2 regions of the Terrabacter sp. NPDC000476 genome follow, and region 2 is predicted to be linked to the other one. Evidence: predicted binding sites of a transcription regulator. Region 2 holds the regulator's gene; the other holds the start of a gene.
The links. Region 2 encodes LexA, which represses DNA repair genes until DNA is damaged. Its sites were predicted from a motif close to TCGAACANNTGTTCGA; they were not measured.

Region 1: a site for LexA is predicted at 1,859-1,874, ahead of ABT295_RS11910 (HNH endonuclease signature motif containing protein). Genes of this name have one in related genera too.

What each region holds. Positions count from the first base shown of each region.
Region 1 covers NZ_JBEPDF010000001.1:2,535,584-2,538,983, forward strand. The annotation lists gene ABT295_RS11895 (helix-turn-helix domain-containing protein) at 1-653, opposite strand, end outside; gene ABT295_RS11900 (DnaJ family domain-containing protein) at 763-1,263, opposite strand; gene ABT295_RS11905 (META domain-containing protein) at 1,291-1,770, opposite strand; gene ABT295_RS11910 (HNH endonuclease signature motif containing protein) at 1,882-3,400, shown strand, end outside.
Region 2 covers NZ_JBEPDF010000004.1:268,018-271,417, forward strand. The annotation lists gene ABT295_RS20145 (LysR family transcriptional regulator) at 1-178, opposite strand, end outside; gene ABT295_RS20150 (Sir2 family NAD-dependent protein deacetylase) at 275-1,216, shown strand; gene lexA (transcriptional repressor LexA) at 1,260-2,042, opposite strand; gene ABT295_RS20160 (LysM peptidoglycan-binding domain-containing protein) at 2,271-2,732, shown strand; gene ABT295_RS20165 (hypothetical protein) at 2,967-3,302, shown strand; gene ABT295_RS20170 (alpha/beta hydrolase) at 3,299-3,400, shown strand, end outside.

The sequences.
Region 1 (3,400 bases), on a different contig from region 2:
TGCCCGGTGAGGGTGTCGACGGCCTCGCGCACGGCCATCGTGACGAGCATGAGCGTGTGCGGGTGGGCCGTGCGGAAGGCGCCGCTCAGGGTCACGACGCCGAGCGGCGTGCGCGCGCGGCGGTCGAGGATGGGGGCGCTCGTGCACACCCAGGCGTGCTGGTCCTCGCGGGCGTGCTCGGGCCCGAAGATCTGGACGGGCCGACGCTCCTCCATGGCCGTGCCGAGGGAGTTCGTGCCGACGTCACCCTCGCGCCAGCGGGCCCCCTCGACGAAGCCGAGCCCGTCGCTGCGCCGGCGGATCGGCGAGGGTCCGAACATCCACAGCGGGTAGCCCTCGTCGTCGCTGACGACGAGCTCGTTGCCGGCCTCCTGCGCGAGCGGGAGCAGGCGGTCCTTGAGCACCGGCACGACCGAGCCGAGCAGCCGGGAGCGCTCCCGGCGGGCGAGGAGCGCGTCGTCGGAGATCGGGGTCGAGATCTTGTCGCCCTCGGGCGACTGCCGCAGCCACGAGCGCGCGACGACGCCCCGCGCACCGGCCGGCACCTCGTGCGTGTGGGCCCAGGCGCGGTGCAGGCGCAGCAGGTCGCGGGCCTTGGCAGTGGGGTCCTCGAAGGCGGTCAGGGCCGCTTCGAGTCCGGAGGCTGTGGACATGCGCACCTTCGCGACGTCGACGCACGGTGTGTGTCGCGCCCGGGGCGTGGCACACGGCTTCTCGGCATCGTGGCACGCGCGCGCCGCCGTTGGGTAGGGAACGCCCCGTTCAGCCGCCGAGGACGCGGCGCCACCACGGCGTGCGCGCCTCGTTCGCGGCCTGCTGGGCCGCGAGCCGCCGCTCGCGCGCCGCGCGCTGCTCCTGCTCGACCCTCGCCCGCAGCGGGCGCCACTGCTCGACCATCTCGTCGACGTCGACCGTCCTCGCGATCAGGGGCGGGAGGTTGCCGACGGCAGGGCGCAGGCGGTCGGCGAGCACGCGCGTGTTGTAGTCCTCGACGATCTCGCGCACCTGCGCCTCGGTACGGACGTCCGCGAGCGACTCGGGGTAGCCGGCGGCCTCCTTCCGCAGGGCGAGCGCGCCCGGCAGGGCGCCACCGAGGTCGAGGTTCTCGCGCGCCGCGAAGCGCTTGACCCACCAGTCCGGGTCGCCCGCGTCGCTGAGGTCGAGCGGCTTGCCGGCGCCGGGCAGGTCGTCGAACTCGCCCCGCTCCTGCGCCTCGCGGATCTGCTTCTCTACGGGGCTCTCCCAGTACGGCTGGCCCGTCATCGCTCCACGGTAACCGACGGGGCAGGGTCAGAGGGCCGGGGCCGGGGCTGAGGTCGGGTCCGGGGCTGGGGCTGGGGCTGGGGCGAGCCGGGCCGCGGCAGCGATCGGCTGCTCGGGTGCGGGCTCGACCGGTGCAGATCCGTCCGGTGCAGATCCGTCCGGTGCCGATTCGTCCGGTGCCGGCGCGTCCGCTGCGGGCCCGCCCAGGATGAGCTCGCCCTCGCCGGCCGTCAGCTGCCGCGGCTCGCCCAGCACCTCGAGCAGGCGCTGCTCCTGGTCCATCGCGTCGGGCGGGCCGGCCATGCGGGTCATGACGGTGTCCGTGACGGTGAGCACGCCGTCCGCGACGGCGTACCGGCCGCCGAGGCGGTTGACCCCGGTCGATCCACCCACGCGTCCACCCTCCCCGAAGGTCAGCTGCGGCCGGGGCTCCGACGTGGCCCGGCCGGCGAGCTCCACCACGATCCACGACGTGCCGGCCACCGTGACGTCCGAGTTGCCCACCATGCTTCGAGCCAAGCACATGCTCGCCCCTGCGGGGCGAAAACCCCTGCGCGGCAGAGTCCCCGGCTGTGGACAACCCTTCCCTCGGCATTCGAACACTTGTACGATAGAGGCATGAGCAGCGCCGCGCGGATCGAGCAGGACTGGGAGCACGTGGCGCTCCTGGCCGCCGACCTGCACGACGCGCACGCCCGCCTCGTCGACTTCGTCGTGGCAGTGCTGGTGGACGGCTCCTGGCAGGCCGCCGGCCTGCGCTCACCCACCCACTGGCTGATGCTGCGCGTGGGGCTGTGCCGCGCCCAGGCCGATGCCGTCGTGCTCCTCGCACGACGTGCCGACGAGCTGCCCCTGACGCTGACCGCCCTGCGCGACGGGCGGATCAGCCTCGACCAGGCGGCGGTCGTGGCCCGGCACACCCCGCCCGAGTTCGACGCCACCGTCGCCGAGTTCGCCCAGTACGCCACCGTGACCCAGCTGCAGCGCAGCGTCAGCCGCTACGACTTCACCCTCGGCGACCCCGCACCGGACGACGCCCCCGGCCCTGACCCGCTGCCCGACGCCGACCGCGAGGTCGACGGCGAGGTCGACGGCGAGGTCGACGGCGAGGTCGACGGCGAGGTCGACGGCGAGGTCGACGGCGAGCACCGCGATGGGCGACCCGACGAGGCGCGTCACTGCGAGCCCGAGGACGAGCACGACGACTTGGGTCCGACTGCTGCCGCACCGAGCGGCGAGGAAAGATCCGGAGCGGGTCAGGCCGAGCACGTGGACGGTCAGTCGGAGACCGTGGGCGGGTCGGGGCGGACGGCGGCGCAGCCCGAAGCGGTCGAGCCGGCGCACCTCAGCATGGGCTACGACGAGCACGACCGGTTCCGACTGCGCTACGACGCTCCCGCCGAGATCGGCGCCCTCGTCGAGGCCGCCCTGCGCGAGGCCAAGGACCACCTCTTCCGCGCCCTCAGCGCGTCGCTCGACGAGGAGGGCGAGCCACGCGACCGGCGGTCGCTCGACGGTGACCTGCTCGACCCCGCCCATGACGTGTGCGCCGGAGGCCGACCTCGGATCACCTGGGCCGATGCTCTGGCCCTGATGGCCACCCGGTCGCTCGACGCCTCCGGCTGCGCACACGGCACCAGCACCCCTCGCGGCCCCGCCGGATCCGCCGGCCCCGCCGGATCCGCCGGCCCCGCCGGCCCCACGACCGGGCCCACCGGGACCAGCCCCACCGAGGCGGATCCCAACGCGACCGTTTTCCACCAGGCGGACCCCGGGCGCGCACGTCCCGGCCAGGGCGCGGGATCCCCGCCCGATGGAGCCCGTTCGACGACCGCGCCTGATACTTCGGCCGATCCGCGCCCACCGGCACCGACCGAGTCGAGTCCACCCGATGCGCCGGAGGCACCTCCGACACGGTGGCCGGGGTGGGCACGGTGGGCGCGGTACCGCGTGCAGGTCCACCTCGACACCGACGGAGCGTGGCTGACAGGACGACCTCGCCTGCCGCAGCACGTCACCGACAAGCTGACCTGCGACGGCACGCTGACGCCGGTCTGGGAGACCGCGGGCCAGCCCGTCAACCTCGGACGCAGCTACCGCGTGGTGCCGGACCGCCTCCGCGACCTCGTCCTGGACC
Region 2 (3,400 bases):
CGGTCAGACGGACCTGCCGGCCGTAGCGCTCGACGAGGACCGTGCCGGTGCGCTGCTCGAGGCGGCGCACCATCTGCGAGATGGCCGGCTGGGTGAACCCGAGCGCGTTCGCGGCGCTCGTGAAGCTCCCCTCGTCGGCGATGGCCTTCATGACCCTCAGTCCCGCAGCATCGATCATGGGGCAATCATAACGGGTTCTTATGCTTTCCGGCGGCGTGACGTCAGCCAGGCATGGGTTGCCGGGTCGTGCGTCGCGGCGACGTAGGCTGGTCGCGTGTCCCAGCCGACCGGTCTGTCCTCCTCGTCCCCGACGACCCGGCTGTCCACCTCACGCACCCTGCCACTCGTCACGCACGACCTCGGCACCTTCGAGGACCTCGTCGACCTCGTCAGCGGTGGTGGGGTCCTCGTGCTGAGCGGTGCGGGGCTCTCGACGGAGTCGGGCATCCCCGACTACCGCGGACCCGACGGCACCCGGCGCGTCGAGCCGATGACGTACGGCGAGTTCGCCGGCTCCGGCGAGGCCCGGCGGCGCTACTGGGCGCGCAGCTACATCGGCTGGCAGCGCTTCGACGCCGCGGAGCCGAACGAGGGGCACCGGGTCGTCGCCGACCTGCAGGAGGCCGGCTACCTCGGCCCGGTCATCACCCAGAACGTGGACGGGCTGCACCAGGCGTCCGGCGCCCGCGACGTCGTGGAGCTGCACGGCTCGCTCGACCGGGCGGTGTGCCTCACGTGCGGGGAGGTCACCTCACGACTTGGCCTGCACGAGCGGATGACGGAGGCCAACCCGGGCTTCATGGCGCGCTTCGCGGCCGCCGCCCACGCCGTCGGCTCGCAGTGGGGCGAGCAGGTGCGTCCGGACGGCGACATCGTCCTGGCCGATGAGCTCGTCGAGTCGTTCCACCCGCCGCGGTGCCTCGTCTGCGGCAACGACACGGTGAAGCCGGACGTCGTCTTCTTCGGCGAGTCCGTGCCCAAGCCCCTCGTGGAGCGCTGCTTCGGCCTCGTCGAGACGGCGGGGGCCCTGCTCGTGCTCGGCTCGTCGCTGTCGGTGATGAGCGGCTACCGGTTCGTGCGCCGGGCGCACGCCAAGGGCGTTCCCGTCGCCATCGTCACGCGCTCGGCCACGCGGGGTGACGCCGAGGCGACCCTGCGCCTGCACGCGCCGCTCGGGGCCACCCTGACCGGCCTGCGTTCCGCGCTCGGGGTCTGACGCCCTGGGCCTGGTGCCCGGGCTCTGGTGCCCAGCGCGCCTCCTAGATGCGCCGCAGGACGGCGGTCACCTTGCCGAGGATGGTGGCGTGGTCGCCGTCGATCGGCGAGAAGTCGGGGTTGTGCGGCATCAGCCACACGTGGCCGTCGGTGCGCTTGAAGGTCTTGACGGTCGCCTCGTTGTCGAGCATCGCGGCCACGACGTCGCCGTTCTCGGCGTGCTGCTGCTGGCGCACGACAACCCAGTCGCCGTCGCAGATGGCGGCCTCGACCATCGAGTCGCCCGTGACCTTGAGCAGGAAGAGGTCGCCCTCGCCGACGAGCTGCTTCGGCAGCGGGAAGACGTCCTCGACGACCTCCTCGGCCGTGATCGGCACGCCGGCGGCGATCTTGCCGAGCACCGGGACGTAGGAGGCCTCGGGTCGGGCGTCACCCGAGTCGGTCTCCGTGTCGTACTGGTCGCCGGCCGGGTCGGCCGTCCCGACGCCGCGCGAGCCTTGCGCAGCCGGCGTGGCGGTCGCGGCGCGGGCGGGCGAGGACGTGGCCCGGCCGCGGTAGCCCACCTGCTCGGCCGTCGCGTCGGGGGAGACGACCTCCAGGGCGCGCGGTCGGTTCGGGTCGCGGCGCAGGTAGCCCTTGGCCACGAGCGCGTTGAGCTGGTGGGAGACGCTCGACGGGCTCGCGAGGCCGACGGCGTCGCCGATCTCGCGCATGCTCGGCGGGTAGCCGCGCCGGTCGACGGAGTTGCGGATCACCTCGAGCACCTTCCGCTGGCGCACCGTCAGCCCGTCGCCGGTGTCGCGGTCGGGAAGCTCGGTCACGCCCATGGTGTCCCCTTCGTCGGCTCGTCAGACCGTTGCTGCGACCGGTCGTGACGACCGATGTCAGTGGTGGCTGGTGAGGTGTGTGGTGTGAGGGAAGCGTACGAGGTTCGAACACAGTTGCCAAACACCTGTTCGACGCGTGTCTCGACTTCTTCGAACATACGTGCTAGAAATCGTCCAGACGTTCCATCGAACACCTGTTCGGTGGATCCGGAGCTAGGGGAGGTCACCATGAGCGCCACCGTGCTGACGGCCGTTCGTCCGATCGCGACGCAGGAGCAGCAGGCCCCGTCGGGTCCGCAGGGGCGCCCGCGCCTCGTCTCCGTGCCGACCGGACGCGAAGCAGGTCGGACCGCGCGAGCCGCACGGATCGCACGGGACCCCCGGACCGCACCGGCGGGCCGTGACGCCCGCGTCCCGATGCGGCTCACGCGCTTCGGCCGTCTCGTCGTCTCCCTGCTCGTCGCCTCGGTCGTGGCCCTGCTCGCCGTGGGACTGGCCGGCCAGCTCGCGTCCGCCACCGGTGAGCCGCGCACGCTGACGGTCCAGCCGGGGCAGACCCTCTCCGGCATCGCCGCCCGCGAGCTGCCCGGTCTCAGCCGCGCCGACGGCGTGCTCGAGCTGCAGCTGGCCAACGGTCTCAGCACGAGCCAGATCCATGCCGGCCAGCAGCTGGTCGTCCCCGGATCCTGAGCCCGCTCCGATCCAGCAGACCTCTGCGCACACCGTGCGCAGACCCCCAACGGCCGCGTTGGCTCCACCTCCAGCGGCTGTCGGGACCGGCGCTTCGACCCCGCCGGCCCCGGCCGGACGCCGCACCCCTGCGTGGGGTGCGGCGTTCTGCTCCCTCCGGCGCCCTGTGGATGACGGGCCCGGTCCGGCGCCGCGAGGTCCTACCGTCGCCACCGGGGAAGGGAGCCACGACCGATGCACTACGAGGTGGACACCGCGGCGCTGCGCGAGGGCGCGCTGACGATCGGTGAGGTGCTGGCGCGGGTGCGGCGGCTCGGCATCGCCGACGACCTGGCCGCCGTCACCGCCGCGGTGCCTGCCGGGCGCACCACGGCAGGCGCGCAGGGGCTCGCGCTGGCGTGGCAGGCGCGGCTGGCCGGCATCACGTGGGAGCTGCGCGAGCTCGGGGCCGCGGTGAGTACCGCCGCCGACGGCTACGACGGCGTGGAGCAGCTGGCGCGGTCCGCCCTGTCGGGCCCGTCGGGCCCGTCGGGCCCCTCGGGCCGGTCGGGGTCCCGCCGGCGCGCATGACCGCCGCGACCCTTGCCGGCGGACCGGGCATCCGCGAGATCCGCGAGGCCCGGCCGGCGGTGCTGCTGGCGGTGGCCCGACGGCTGGAGGAGCGGCGA